DNA from 3 places in the Bacillus pretiosus genome. Region 3 is predicted to be linked to each of the others. Evidence: riboswitches for the same ligand, from Rfam matches in the RefSeq annotation. Region 3 holds a riboswitch; each other region holds the start of a gene.
The links. Region 3 has a riboswitch for lysine ahead of ACU8YW_RS04480 (amino acid permease). Riboswitches for the same ligand answer to the same signal wherever they lie in the genome.
Positions count from the first base shown of each region.

Region 1: it holds a riboswitch for lysine, as region 3 does, so the genes downstream of both, ACU8YW_RS15195 (amino acid permease) here and ACU8YW_RS04480 (amino acid permease) in region 3, are expected to answer to the same signal.
Region 2: it holds a riboswitch for lysine, as region 3 does, so the genes downstream of both, ACU8YW_RS08885 (aspartate kinase) here and ACU8YW_RS04480 (amino acid permease) in region 3, are expected to answer to the same signal.

Region 1 is NZ_CM129593.1:2,954,354-2,959,261, reverse strand. It holds gene ACU8YW_RS15200 (iron-sulfur cluster biosynthesis family protein) at 1-119, opposite strand, end outside; gene ACU8YW_RS15195 (amino acid permease) at 233-1,699, opposite strand; lysine riboswitch at 1,812-2,004, opposite strand; gene ACU8YW_RS15190 (GNAT family N-acetyltransferase) at 2,389-2,838, shown strand; gene ACU8YW_RS15185 (sulfite exporter TauE/SafE family protein) at 2,878-3,888, opposite strand; gene ACU8YW_RS15180 (VOC family protein) at 3,987-4,784, shown strand; gene ACU8YW_RS15175 (aminoglycoside phosphotransferase family protein) at 4,801-4,908, shown strand, end outside.
Region 2 is NZ_CM129593.1:1,692,314-1,697,221, reverse strand. It holds gene ACU8YW_RS08900 (YndJ family protein) at 1-749, opposite strand, end outside; gene ACU8YW_RS08895 (DUF4166 domain-containing protein) at 755-1,366, opposite strand; gene ACU8YW_RS08890 (DoxX-like family protein) at 1,370-2,278, opposite strand; lysine riboswitch at 2,470-2,656, shown strand; gene ACU8YW_RS08885 (aspartate kinase) at 2,857-4,086, shown strand; gene ACU8YW_RS08880 (VOC family protein) at 4,433-4,885, shown strand.
Region 3 is NZ_CM129593.1:860,440-865,347, forward strand. It holds gene ACU8YW_RS04480 (amino acid permease) at 1-1,386, opposite strand, end outside; lysine riboswitch at 1,533-1,714, opposite strand; gene gapN (NADP-dependent glyceraldehyde-3-phosphate dehydrogenase) at 1,893-3,332, opposite strand; gene ACU8YW_RS04490 (ABC transporter ATP-binding protein) at 3,916-4,908, shown strand, end outside.

The sequences.
Region 1 (4,908 bases), 2.1 Mb from region 3:
ACATCAACGAAAATACTGCAAGAGTTTGTCATTGTTCCTCTAATGCGAATGATTTTTTTGTCTTCACGTTCTAATCTATGTATAGCTGCTTTTGCTTCATCAGTAATGCGAATGTTCATGGTATCCCAACCTTTATGTATATTTCCTTTATTATTGCAAAAACAGGAGGAATAGGGAAGGGAGAAGCATTGGAATAAAAAACGAGCAAACATATTTGTTTGCTCGTTTCACTTTATTTCAATTCACATTTATCAAGTGGAATCACTTTCGTTTTCTTCGTAAATTTATATCCTAACCATAGTACTAAGAAGAGTGGTAAACCGATGTAAGAAACGAGTACACCGTTCCAATCGATTGCTTCGCCCATGAATGCGCCGTAGTTTTGTCCTAAAATTACGATGACACAAAGTGCAAATGCGAAGATTGGACCGAACGGGAACCATTTTGCTCTATATGGTAAGTCTTTTAAATCTTTACCTTGAGCGATATATGCTTTACGGAAACGGTAATGACTAATTGCGATTCCGACCCATGCGATAAAGCCAGACATTCCAGATGCGTTTAATAACCAAATGTATACAACACCGTCACCGAATAAGGAAGCAATGAAAGCGATACTACCAACAATTGACGTTACGATTAATGCGTTAACAGGTACACCGCGGCTATCTAATTTACCAAGAAACTTCGGTGCTTTACCTTGGCGAGCTAAGTCCCAAAGCATACGAGTTGATGCGTACATTCCAGAGTTACCAGCAGATAGTACTGCCGTTAAAATAACAGCGTTCATAACAGAAGCAGCAAAGGCAACGCCTGCTTTTTCAAAAATAAGTGTAAATGGACTTACTGTAACATCACTTGCGGCAAGGCTTTCAGTTGTATAAGGAATTAATAAACCGATAACGAGAATCGCAAGGATATAGAATAAAAGAATACGCCAAAAGATCGAGCGAATTGCTTTCGGAATGTTACGCTCTGGATCAGCAGTTTCACCAGCAGCAACTCCTAATAATTCAGTTCCTTGGAAGGAGAACCCAGCAGCCATAAATACACCGATAATTGCCATAATGCCGCCATTAAATGGCGCATCTGCAACAGTGAAGTTTTTAAAGCCAACAGATTCGCCGCCCATAATCCCGAAAATCATCATGAAGCCGACAATTAAAAAGATAATAATAGTAACTACTTTAATAAGTGCGAACCAATATTCAGATTCACCAAACCCTTTAACAGATAAATAGTTTAAAAGGAAAATAATAGCTAAACATAATCCACTCCAAATAAGAGAAGGGGTATCTGGGAACCAAAATTTCATAATTAATGTTACAGCAGCGAGTTCAGCAGCAATTGTAATGGCCCAGTTATACCAATAGTTCCATCCAAGTGCAAAGCCAAGGGACGGATCAACAAATTTTGTTGCATAAGTACTAAAAGATCCAGTAACAGGCATGTAAGCTGCGAGTTCAGCTAAGCTTGTCATTAAAAAGTAAACCATAATCCCGATTGCGGCGTATGCAATTAATGCGCCACCAGGTCCAGCTGAATGGATGACACCACCGCTGGCAAGAAATAGTCCGGTACCGATTGTACCACCGAGAGAAATCATCGTAAGGTGACGAGATTTTAATCCGCGTTTTAATTCACCTTGTCCTTGTGTAGTTTGCGTTTTAGAGGTAGCTTGATTCGTTGCGCTATTCATGTTCAACACTCCTTTTCTTGTAAGATAGGAAGGAACGGGGGAGAAAAATACAAAAAACCGCCAAAGGAATTTGGCGGAACGTTTCACAAATAACCACCCCATCATACCCTTCCGTTAAGATAGCACCCCACGTTTACACGGTAATTTTGTAAACGTGACAGTTCTGTTCCTTTCGGAGACAGACCCAGCTCATAATTCCAGAGAAGAAATATAAACTTCGGCAACTTTTCCTTTCAAACGGAGTCGGTGACATTCTCTGTGTCTCGTCCGTTTTACTCATAAAAGTCGCAACCTCTACCTCATCGGATTGATGAGGATTTGATATATTGCTAAGATTTTTAATATATGGCAATTGTAATGACTTTCTGAATATATTGCAAGATATTTTGTTAGGAAAAGTCAAAAAATATCGGTTATTGTATAGGAAACGCTCGCAAAACTCCACCCGAACCAACTGTTATGTAAAAAAATAAAGAAAGAAATTGTTATACAAATGTTTCGCAAAAAATATTGAAAAACCCTCTAAAATTAAAAGAAAATTCAGAAAATATAATTCGACATAACTATCAAAAGAGGATTATTCCTTAAATTCGTTTCAAAGAATAAGTATAAATCTGATAAGTAGAATGAATATTCTTTTTATTTCTGGTAAAATTGAAGTATTGTTTAATTGAAAAGGGGAAATCAACATGAAATTAGAAACAGAAAGGCTCTATATAGTACCGTGTACAGAAGAGAGGATGCACGTTGCGAGCAAGCAAGGATATGATAGTGGTCCACATATTGTAGGACATGTAGAAACTGTAAAAAAAGATAAGGAAGTATTACCTTGGGGCGCGTGGTATGTCATTCGAAAAGAAGATGACATCGTTCTAGGTGATATAGGGTTTAAAGGGAAACCAAATGAGGAACATATAGTAGAAATTGGTTACGGATTTATTGAGAAATATTGGAATAAAGGGTATGCGACAGAAGCTGTAAGAGAGCTAATAAATTGGGCTTTTCAAACAGAAGAGGTAGAAACGATTATTGCAGAGACACTTCTTGAAAATATTAGCTCGATTCGTGTATTAGAGAAACTACATATGAAGAGAATTGGCACTACAGAAACGATGATTAATTGGAAAATAGAACAATAAAAAATACCGCTCGAAGTATATCGGGCGGTATTTTTATCGTTATGGTAGCATTTGTTTTTGATCATTCGGATATCCAGCTGTCGATGCGTTAGAACGCTTGGAATGATTGCGAACAGCAATGAAAATAGAAATAATAACGACAAGACCAACTGCCACGTAAGAAAGTGAAATAATAGTTGGATCAACTTTAAATGTAGTAAGCAGTGTACGAATGTTTGTAAAGATAATAAGGCCGCCAACTAATACGCCAAGTAAATGAGAAGGAACGATGCGCACTAACCATGCAGCGATCGGTGCCGCAACGATACCACCGAGCATAAGAGAAAATACCCAAACCCAGCTTACTTGTTCCCAGCCAAGAGAAATGAAAAAGCCGATTGTTGCAGCGAGTGAAACAGGAAATTCGCTCGTATCTACAGATCCGATAACTTTTCTAGCTTCATTTCCTCTTGCCAAAAGCACAGGTGTCGTAATCGGACCCCAGCCACCACCACCAGTTGAATCAACGAATCCAGCAAATAAGCCAAGCGGAACAAGCTGTTTAGCAGACATACGCTTATTTGAAGTAACAATTTGTTTTTGAATGAGGAATCGTAATAAAATATAAACCCCCAAAGTAAATAAAAATACGGAAATGTACGGTTTAATTACATCGCCAGGTAAATTACTTAAAAAACATGCTCCAATAAATGCGCCAATTGCTCCTGGCAATGTAAGCCTGGAAACGGTATATTTATCAACGTTTCCAAATTTGAGGTGAGATGCACCAGAAGCGGCGGTTGTAACCACCTCAGCTAAATGAACAGATGCGGAAGCTACAGCCGGTGCGATACCAAACATTAATAATAGTGAGGTAGATGTTACCCCGTACGCCATTCCAAGCGCCCCATCAATCAATTGAGCGAAAAATCCAATAATAGCAAAGACAATTAATTTCTGCATAAATAATCCCCCTGTAATAATAAATGAAAAAGGCACTTTTCCCGTATGAGAAAAGTGCCTTTGGTTTTTCCAATCAGCAATAATTAAATTTGTTTCATTATAATACATATTAATCGTATAAATCAACTAGGTTTTAAAGTTTTTTGAATTGAATGAAAGAAAAATAAAATATACAATAAAAGGATGGAGAGAAAGGGGAGAAAGACATGTTACGATTTGATCATCTCGTACACGCAGTACATGGTACACCGGAGGAATCGGCGAAACAAATGCAGGAGCGTGGATTTCATACTGCACTAGGCGGAGAGCATACGACCTGGGGTACTTGGAATAGTTTATGTTATTTTGATTTATCCTATATAGAATTTTTAGCAATTCAGCATGAAGAAAAAGCGAAGAAAGCAGACAATCCATTAGTACAAGAAACAGTAGTGAAATTACAAGACGGAGAAGGAATGCTACAAATCGCAATTCGAGCAGATGCCATTGAAGACCTAGCAGTTAAGTTTAGTAAGCAAGGTTTACATACGATAGGACCATTTGAAGGGAAACGTATGAGAAAAGATGGCCGCCTTTTAGAATGGAAAATGTTATTTGTAAAGCAAGAGGAAAACGGACCGAAATTACCATTCTTTATACAATGGAATGAAACGGATGAAGAAAGAAGAAACGATTTACGTAACATAGGGACGATCACTGAACATAAAAACAAAGTACAACAAATTGAAACGATTCATTACGCAGTGAAAAATGTTCGAGAAACAGTACGGAAATGGAAAGAAGTAATGGGGCTAACTGCAAGCCAGGTCGTTAAAAATGAAGAATGGAATGCAGAGTGTCAAAGCGTATCATTTGGTGATGTTCATGTGCAGTTTTGTGAACCAAAAGGAGAAGGGTTAGTACTAGAACGTTTGAATCATCATGGCGAATATCCATTTGCAGTGGAGTGTAATGGGGAAAATAAACGAGAGCATGAAGTGTTAGGTAGTTTGTACATATATTGATAGAGGTGTGAACATAGTGGAAGAAATACTTAGAGAGATAGAGAGAAAACTAGAATGGCCTCGTATTACAAAGTGTACAGCTATTTCAAAAGGTTTTTCACATGAAGAGAAATATAAAATAGAA
Region 2 (4,908 bases), 830 kb from region 3:
ATAAGCGAAAACATAATTGTTACCATGAGTGTACTAGACGATATGATCAGAAGAACCTTTGCACTAATAGCATTAAATGTCGTACGCCAAACATAAATCCCATAACTATAAATAGCGCATAAATATAGGAACACTGCAAAAAATTCAAATACTCTTGAGTACGTAATTCCTATTGCAACTGTCATAGGTGAAATGACGATGACAAACATAATAGCATCATATACTTTACTTCTCTTTTCTCTTTTCCTACCAATTAAACCAGCTGATAACGGCAATAGAAATGCCGAATAATGAAAGTGTGCAGCTGTAAGCAAAACAATGTCGGAACTAAAGTGCATAATGGAAAGCTTTGCTACAGAAGCAAAAAACCAGAAACCACCTAAAAACAAATACATAAACGCACTATCGATAGCTGTCTCCTCTAACGGTTTCCATCCTCTTTCTAGCACTCTACTTACATCGAATAACGCAACGATTCCTGTATATACAAACCAAAGTAATGCAAAGAAATAGTGATTTGTTACGAAAGCTAACATTGCACTAATTGCTGCGATTGGATATAAAAGCGATACTAGTTTATAAAAGGATACATATGATCCACTTCTTGTCTTTTTATCAAGAATGCAAAATGACATCGGTATAAATAACAAAATAGATAATAAAATAATTGCTTCAACTGGGTTTACATTTGTCCACTCACATATTAGAAAAACAATATAACAAGCAAGCCCAACTATTATATTTTTCATATCATTTATTTCCTCTCCACAAATGTTCCCTTATATGAAAATAATGAACCGATTAACGGATTGCGTACTTGTACATGAATTCGAAAGCATTGTCGTGTTTCATCATAACTTTCTACAATGTTGGCCTCTCCGTATAAGAATCTAGGTAACGGGACTTTTCTGCCAAACATGTAAAACCATTGTTTCTTTGAGGAAATATGCATTGCCCCCACCTCATCAATATGAAAATTCAATGTAGAAACAAGTATGTGTGGTTCACCAAAACAATCTACAATTTCATTATTCTCTTCATCCAACTGCATAACGGCGTTAAAATATCTTTTCTTATTGTGAAAATAAAAAGTACGATTCCACCGCACAAGTTCATGTCCATGTTCATCCCGCTCAGCGGTATTATGTATTGTAAATGGCACTTCCTTCCCCCGCTCAGAGAAAAACATACGGAACTTTGATGCAATTTTTAATATGAATTTTACGAAAAAAGAACCACCATAAATCTCATCCATCTTTCCTTCTCCAGTAAAACTATTTTCTTCTGTAATTTCATAGCGTTTCTGTAATTTTGGATGTAGTTTTTTATAAGAATCCCCTAATAGTCTTTCATACATATTAGCCATACATTATCCCTTTCTCTTCCTCTTGCAATTTTTTGAGCTTGGCAAGTTCGTGCTATTTATATAACCGACAATTGATAATCCCATGATTAGAACGTTTAATGTAATTGGATTAAACGGCTCTGTAAAACTTGCAATATTCGTAATCCCTGCCGCTATCGTTAAGGCTATTAACATAAAAATATGTACGATAAATACTTTTCGTTTTGGAAATGGCAACAGCCATATGACACCAAAAATAATTTCTAACAATCCAATTATTCTAAGTACAAAAATACTATGTTCAGTTGAACCAATTATCACAGATAGCATTTTTACTTCTTCTGAATGAGTAAACACTAGTTTCGGTACTATTCCTTGATACATCCATACAAATGCAAATAAAAAACATACGAGCCAATATGTCATTGTTCTTCTAATTAGTAACTTAGGATGAAGTCCCTTTTCTATCCATAATTTTAACGCATCAAAACTCCAAGCAGTCGCCCAGCCTAATAAAGGCCGAAACATATAGAAATCTATTACATTTCCTATACGACCAAACCTCGTATCATAATCATATTGTGTCTCAAAATAAATGTGTTCTTCACGCGGTGTATACTTCCAATAACCACGCCCTATTTGAATAAGTGATAATTTATTATCCGTCCAAAATTTTAAAGAAGAAATACGTTCACCCGTTTCTTTTCTTATTTCACCTATCGATTCTCCTTCCCCAGCTATTTCAAGTCCAAATCCGATCTTTGTTTTATATAAAAACTTCTGTGGTTCTCCTTCTTTTTTCTCTAAATATGAAATTTCAGTAAAGCGAGTATCCCATTCTGTATGTATATGTGGTTCTTGCGTGTATTCCCATAATTTCTCCATTGTTGTGTTCATTTCTGCCGAAACATAAATAGGCTTTTTCCCCTTCATTCTTCCACCTCCAATGCACTATAATTTTAATGTACATGCAATGAATTTATTTTGCTACATTTTTCACAAACTTTCTCAGAAACAGAAAGAATTTTTAAAATATATATAAAACACTTGATTCCCCGAAAAATTTAAATTATTATAAAACAAATGTTACCAACAACTTCATAAATCAAACACTCTCGCCTAAAACGTGAGATAGAGGTTGCGATACTTATGAGTATTCTAATGGAGACACAGAGATGTCTATGAAATTAGATGAAAGGAAGTATTGCCGAAATCGATACATTTCTCTGCATTTATCGATTGGGGCTGTTTTCGAATAGAAACAGAACTGTCATATGTACAGACGTGTATGTATGAAGAGCTATCTACAAAAAAGAGATATCATTTTTATGGTATTCCTTTTTTGGCGGTTTTTTTATTAGCTCCGTTTTCTGTTTCCCTTTTCCTGTAACAGCACCATCCTCACTTATTTGAGATGGTGTTTTTTGTTTTTTCTCTGGTAACTACAGGAATATTGGGATCTATATATGTCCTAATCTATTCTTAAAAATGGATGAAAGAAGGAATTCGTAATGGAAACGATTGTACAAAAATTTGGTGGCACTTCTGTTGGAAGCGTTGAGCGCATTCAACATGTAGCAAATTTAATTATTGAAGAATATGAACGAGGACATAGCATCGTCTCTGTCGTTTCAGCAATGGGAAAAAGCACAGATGAACTCGTAGCACTTGCTAACGCGATTTCAGAAAATCCGAGTAAACGCGAAATGGATATGCTTCTATCAACAGGAGAGCAAGTGACTATTTCATTATTAACGATGGCACTACAAGCAAAAGGCTATAACGCGACTTCATTAACTGGATGGCAAGCTGGTATTACGACAGAATCTGTACATAGTAGTGCACGGATTACTGAAATTAATACTGATCGAATTCAGTCTTATCTTACTGAAGGCACGATTGTTATTGTAGCTGGCTTCCAAGGAGTTAGTGAAAAGCATGAAATTACAACACTTGGCCGCGGTGGTTCTGATACAACTGCTGTTGCATTAGCTGCTGCACTGAAAGCAAAAAAATGTGATATTTACACGGATGTGACCGGTGTTTATTCGACGGACCCACGAGTTGTAAAAAATGCTTATAAATTAGATGAAATTTCTTATGATGAAATGTTGGAACTTGCAAATCTCGGTGCTGGTGTATTACATCCGCGTGCTGTTGAGTTTGCTAAAAATCACAATGTCATGTTAGAAGTTCGCTCAAGTATGGAACGAGAAAACGGAACAATTGTAAAAGGAGAATGTAACATGGAACAACAATCAATCGTTAAAGGTATTGCATTTGAAGATAATATTACACGCGTCACAATGAAAGGATTAGAACAAGGTGCACTTTCAACAGTTTTCTCTTCATTAGCAGCGGCACATATTAATGTAGATATCATCATTCAAAGTATTACAAATGAAGGAACTGTTCACCTCTCCTTCTCAATCCATTCTAATGATTTAAAAGAAACATTAGAGGTATTGGAACAAAATCAAGAAACACTTCACTATGAATCTGTAGAATATGAAAATCATTTAGCAAAAGTATCCATTGTAGGATCTGGTATGGTCTCTAATCCAGGTGTTGCTGCAAATATGTTCACTACTTTAAAAGAAGAAGATATTCATATTAAAATGGTAAGTACATCAGAAATTAAAGTGTCTGTCGTTATTGACCGCCTTCATTTAGTAATAGGTGTCGAGGCGCTTCATCAATCATTTATGGCGAAAATTGAGCCTTTAGTGCAGATGAGTTAATTTCCACCAGTAAAACTTAAAATAAATTATATAAATCTATTTCCTTCCTATATTAATAGCAATAGGGTCGGAATATTTTGCGGGCAAGTCGAAGTTATATTATCGAATAGAAACTACATTATTGAATTCTTAAAATGATAGCATTCTCGAAATAAAGTTCGCGCATATTTCAATAGTAGAGGGTTTAAAAAGTGTTGTTCGTTAACAAAATGTTTTATACTATACCCGAAAACACCTTGTCACATTTTCCTACACTGTGACAAGATGTTTTTTGTTTAGAAGAGATTTTAGTATAATTATGAGGATAATTAAATAATAAATTTATACATAAAAGGAGATAAAAACTATGGCAAACAACCGATTACTACGAATGGACAATGTCAGCATCGTTGTAGAATCACTTGATAACGCAATCTCTTTCTTCGAGGAGATTGGCTTGAATCTCGAAGGGCGAGCTACTGTTGAAGGTGAATGGGCTGGTCGCGTAACTGGACTCGGTTCTCAGTGCGTAGAGATTGCTATGATGGTTACGCCAGATGGCCATAGCCGAATTGAACTTTCGCGATTTCTCACCCCACCTACTATAGCAGATCACCGGACAGCTCCTGTAAATGCCCTCGGTTATTTGCGCGTCATGTTCACCGTTGAAGACATTGACGAAATGGTATCGAGACTTACAAAGCATGGTGCTCAGCTCGTTGGCGAAGTAGTTCAGTACGAGGACTCATATCGACTCTGCTACATTCGTGGAACCGAAGGTATTTTAATCGGTTTGGCGGAAGAACTCGGTAACAAATAAGTAATGTTTTATATGAAGTCTTT
Region 3 (4,908 bases):
CTCATCACGATTCATTAATGGATAGAAAGCAAATCCGATTACGAATAAACCAATTCCGAGAAGGAACGTTTTTATATCGGATGCGCCGGTTTTAATAACCCATAGTGCGTAGCAAAGTGCGATTACTGCTACTATGCCATCTGTAATTCTTGCCCGCATTTCATTTTTATATGTTTCACCAGTTGCGACTAGTTTTAACTGGAAGATTGGTGAAACGAGATATGGAATGAGGTAGGCTAGTGTTGATACGGTAATAACGAATGTATAAGCTTCCGCAATTGTTCCGGATAGTGTTGAGAATAAGAACACTTGCGACATAATGTTTGTTAATCGTAATGAGTAAATTGGACTTCCTTTTTTATTTGTTTTCGTAAAGAAGGAAGGGAAGAAACCTTCTTTTGCAGCTTGATATGGTACTTCTGAGCTTAATAAAATCCAGCCCAAGATAGAACCGAATAGGGAAGTAAGAGCAAGTAATGCCATCAGTTTCCCGCCGCCATGCCCCATTGCAGCGTTTAATGCGTCTGCTAATGGACGTTCAGAAGCTTGTAATTTATCAACGTGAAGGACACCCATTGTTAAAATTGTAATTCCTAAGTAAATCGCAACTGTAATAAGTAATCCCGCAACTGTTGCGCGTTTTACTGTTTTAGGAGAGGTAGCACGGTTTGATAAAAGTACTGCTGATTCAATTCCGATAAATGCCCAAAGTGTTGTAAGAGCGGCTAAATTTACTTGTGAAAGAAGGCCGTGTGATACACCTGATTTATCGATCATCGGTGTGTACCATTGTCCAAACTTAGAAGCCTCGAATGCAAATAACGTAACGACGATGAATAAAAGGAATCCTGTTACTTTCGTTGTTGTTGCTAAGAAGTTTAGTTTTCCAGCTCCGCTTACACCGTTTGTTAATATAATATGAGTTCCCCAAAGTAAGATGGAACAAATCGTAAATGTAATTAGTTTTCCGACTTCTATGTTAAAAGAACCGATTGAAAATAGTAGTCGTGTATCTTTCATAATTGGGAAGAAGAGTGATAAATATCCCGCGAAAGATGTAATGATGGCAACGTTACTTGCCCAGTTTGCAACCCAATATCCCCATACCATACTGAAACCAGCCATTTTTTTCTTTTTTGGTGTTGAGAATAAAGCATATGCATGACTTTGTGGTCCTGTCGTTAAATCAGGACGACGAATTGCTAAATTACCGAAAACAAGAGCTAGCATTAAAACACCAAACCCTGTTGTTAACCAAGCTAAAGTGACACCGAGAGGGCTTGCTGTTTGTGCCAACGTACTTGGCACCATGAAAATACCAGCGCCAACCATGTTACCGACAACGAAAGCTGTTAGTACCCAAAAGCCCCATTTTTTTTGTTGCATAGAAAATACCTCCAAAGTTAGTATAACCAAGTCAAGCGAGGAGATATGTATGTCTTCTTAGTAGAGAAGAGAAGTCCCAAACAAAACAAAAAAAGCACGTAATTTGCCGCTACATGCTTTCTATCTTATAAGAAACCCACGACATACCTCTCGATAGCTCTCCACAAACGAAACGTTTGTGACAGTTCTGCACTTATTAAATGCAGACCCAGCAAGCGTGCATGGTGGACACAACTTACTTCGGCAATCATTCCTTTCTCATTCCTTCATCAATGCCACTACATCTCTTGAAATGATACTCTTAATGACTGCAACCTCTACCTCACCGAGATACGAATGAGGATTTAAATATTAAATTAACGTCTTTAAGAGTAACAAATGTATTTTTATACGTCAATGGATATAGTAATAATCAGATTATAGAGAAGAGTTTGTGATTAGGAATGAATAATTATTTGATATAAAAAGAAGCTGATCCAAAATTAGATCAGCTTCTACATATAAGATTAAACTAAGTTTAATACTGTTACTTTTTCACGTGTCATAGACTCAAGGCTCTTACGAATACCTTGTGCGCCCATACCTGAACCTTTTACACCGATGAATGGGAAGTGGTCAGGGCCGCGCTCTGTGCGTCCGTTAATTTGAACAGAACCAGTTTCGATTTTGTTAGCAATTGCAAATGCTTTGTTAATGTCTTTTGTGAAGACACTTGCTTGTAAGCCGAACTCTGATTTGTTAGCAATTTCAATTGCTTGCTCATCTGAAGAAACACGGATGATTGGAAGGATTGGGCCGAATGGCTCTTCCCAAGCAACTTTCATTTCTTCTGTTACGTGGTCGATTAATGTTGGGTAAATTAAGTTACGCTCACGTTTGTTACCGATAACAATTGTTGCACCTTTTTCTACAGCGTCGTCAACTAAACCTTGAACGAAGTCAGCAGACTTGTCGTCGATTAATGGAACGATTGTGCTATCTTGTTCTGGAGATCCAACTGATAGTTCAGCTACTTGCGCTTTTAATAAGCTAACAAGCTCATCTGCTACGTTTTCGTGTACAAGTACACGTTTAATAGCTGTACAACGTTGACCAGAGTAAGAGAATGCACCGCTTACGATATGGTTTGCAGCATCTTGTAAGTCAGCATCTTCACGAACGATACCAGGGTCTTTACCACCAAGTTCTAATACAAGTGGAATCATTGCAGCTTTTTTCGCTAAATGTTTACCTGTGTTTGTACCACCTGTGAACGATACCATATTGATGCCTTCGTGTTCTACTAAGTAGTCACCAATTACAGAACCGCGTCCTGTAGCTACGTTTACAAGACCTTTTGGAAGGCCAGCTTTATGAAGTGCTTCAACCATTTTAATACCACTAATTGCACCTTGGGTTGCTGGTTTGAAAATAACAGCGTTACCCATAATTAATGCTGGTGCAAGTTTTGCAGCAGATAAGTTTACTGGGTAGTTAAATGGTGCGATTGCTAATACAACACCAAGTGGTGCGCGTTGGATGATCGCAAGTTTAGATTTCGTTCCGCCAGGGAAGCTATCGCCCATCATGCTTTCTCCGTGCATATGAAGAGCTTCTTCGATTGTGTAACGAATGAAATCAGCTGTACGAACAACTTCTTTCTTCGCATCTTTATAACCTTTACCGACTTCTTTCATAATGATATCGGCAATTTCATCTTGCATATTTACGAGCTCATCAGCCCATTTATATAAATATTTTGCGCGATCTTGTAGAGAAGCTTCCGCCCATGATTTTTGAGCTTCTTTTGCAGATGCAATTGCTTCATCTACTTCTCCGCGAGTAATTGCTTGTACTTGTCCAATTACTTCGTGTAAGTATGGAGATGGAATTTCGATTGTTTCTCCTGAAGAGCTTTCTCTCCATTCTCCGTCTAAATAAAATTTGTACGTATTGCTAGTTGTCATGATTAGTCCTCCTAAAATAGCAACTTGTAAGAGTGAGTATAAGGTGATTGTAGGGTGTTTGATAACATTTTTCAAATGAAATGTTTGTGAAAACGATTTCTTATTCTTTTTTTATTTTGTATGCCCTTTCTTACAGAAGATTCCCTTATTTCAAAATGATGTAGCGTATATTTTTATTCGGTTTGTAAAAAACAATTGACAGAATACTCAATAAAGTTGTAAGATTATAAATGGAAAATAAATGAAGGGGGTGTGCGTAATGATTGTAATCGTAAATGTAATGGGCTTAGCTCTGTTAAATGGCAGAAAACATTCATATCATTACGCAACCCGTGCGGATATATAAGGCATCTTTGTCTTATAAAAAGCGTACGTTGCGTATATCGTAACGTACGCTTTTATGCATTTTTGTGCATATCGTCAAGCGGCGGTATGCTTTTTTTGTTTTCCACGTTACTATATAAAACTTTGGAAGGTGGAAAAGTGTGATGAGATTGTATGGATTACGAAATGTAAATGTGATGGATCTGGATAGTGGGTAAAGAAATGGGAGTGAAACGAGAACGAGAAGGGAGAGGTTACATTGTTATCAGTATTACTAAAGTTAAAATGGTTTTTTAAAGAGCATTGGAAGAGATATAGTATCGCCATTGGAGCTCTTTTAATTGTAAATATAGTTGAAGTCATTCCCCCGAAAGTGTTAGGGGTTACGATTGATAATATAAAAACAGGAACGTTAACGAATGCAGCAATTATGCAATTTATTCTTATTTTAATAGGGGTTACGGTAATTGGATATGGTCTTACTTTCGTTTGGCAACATCAATTGTTTGGGGGAGCATTCGTACTGGAGAAGACGATGCGCTCTAAATTTATGGGGCATTTACTTAAGATGACACCGACGTTTTATCATAAAAATCGTACTGGTGATTTAATGGCGAGAGCGACAAATGATTTAAAAGCAATTGCTATGACAGCTGGTTTCGGTATATTAACGCTCGTGGATTCGAGTTTATATATGCTTACGATTGTCTTTATGATGGGATTTACAATTAGTTGGGAGCTTACATTTGCGGCACTTATACCGCTTCCGATTATGGCGTATGCGATGAACATATATGGAAAGAAATTGCATGAGAGATTTACAGTTGCGCAAGATGCGTTCGGAGATATGAATGATAAAGTACTTGAATCGATCGCTGGTGTGCGCGTTATTCGTGCATACGTACAAGAGAACGCGGATCAGGAAAGATTTCATCATTTAGGAGATGACGTATACGAAAAAAATATGAAAGTAGCTAGAATCGATGCATTATTCCAGCCAACTGTGAAAATGCTTGTTGGTCTTAGTTATTTAATTGGTTTAGTGTATGGCGCGTATCTTGTATTTCAATCAAAGGTAACACTTGGTGAACTTGTTTCATTTAACGTGTATTTAGGGATGATGATTTGGCCGATGTTTGCAATTGGCGAATTAATTAATGTTATGCAAAGAGGAAATGCTTCATTAGACCGTGTGAATGAAACGTTAGCGTATGAACCGGATGTCAAGGATCCGAAAAATCCAAAGCTTGTA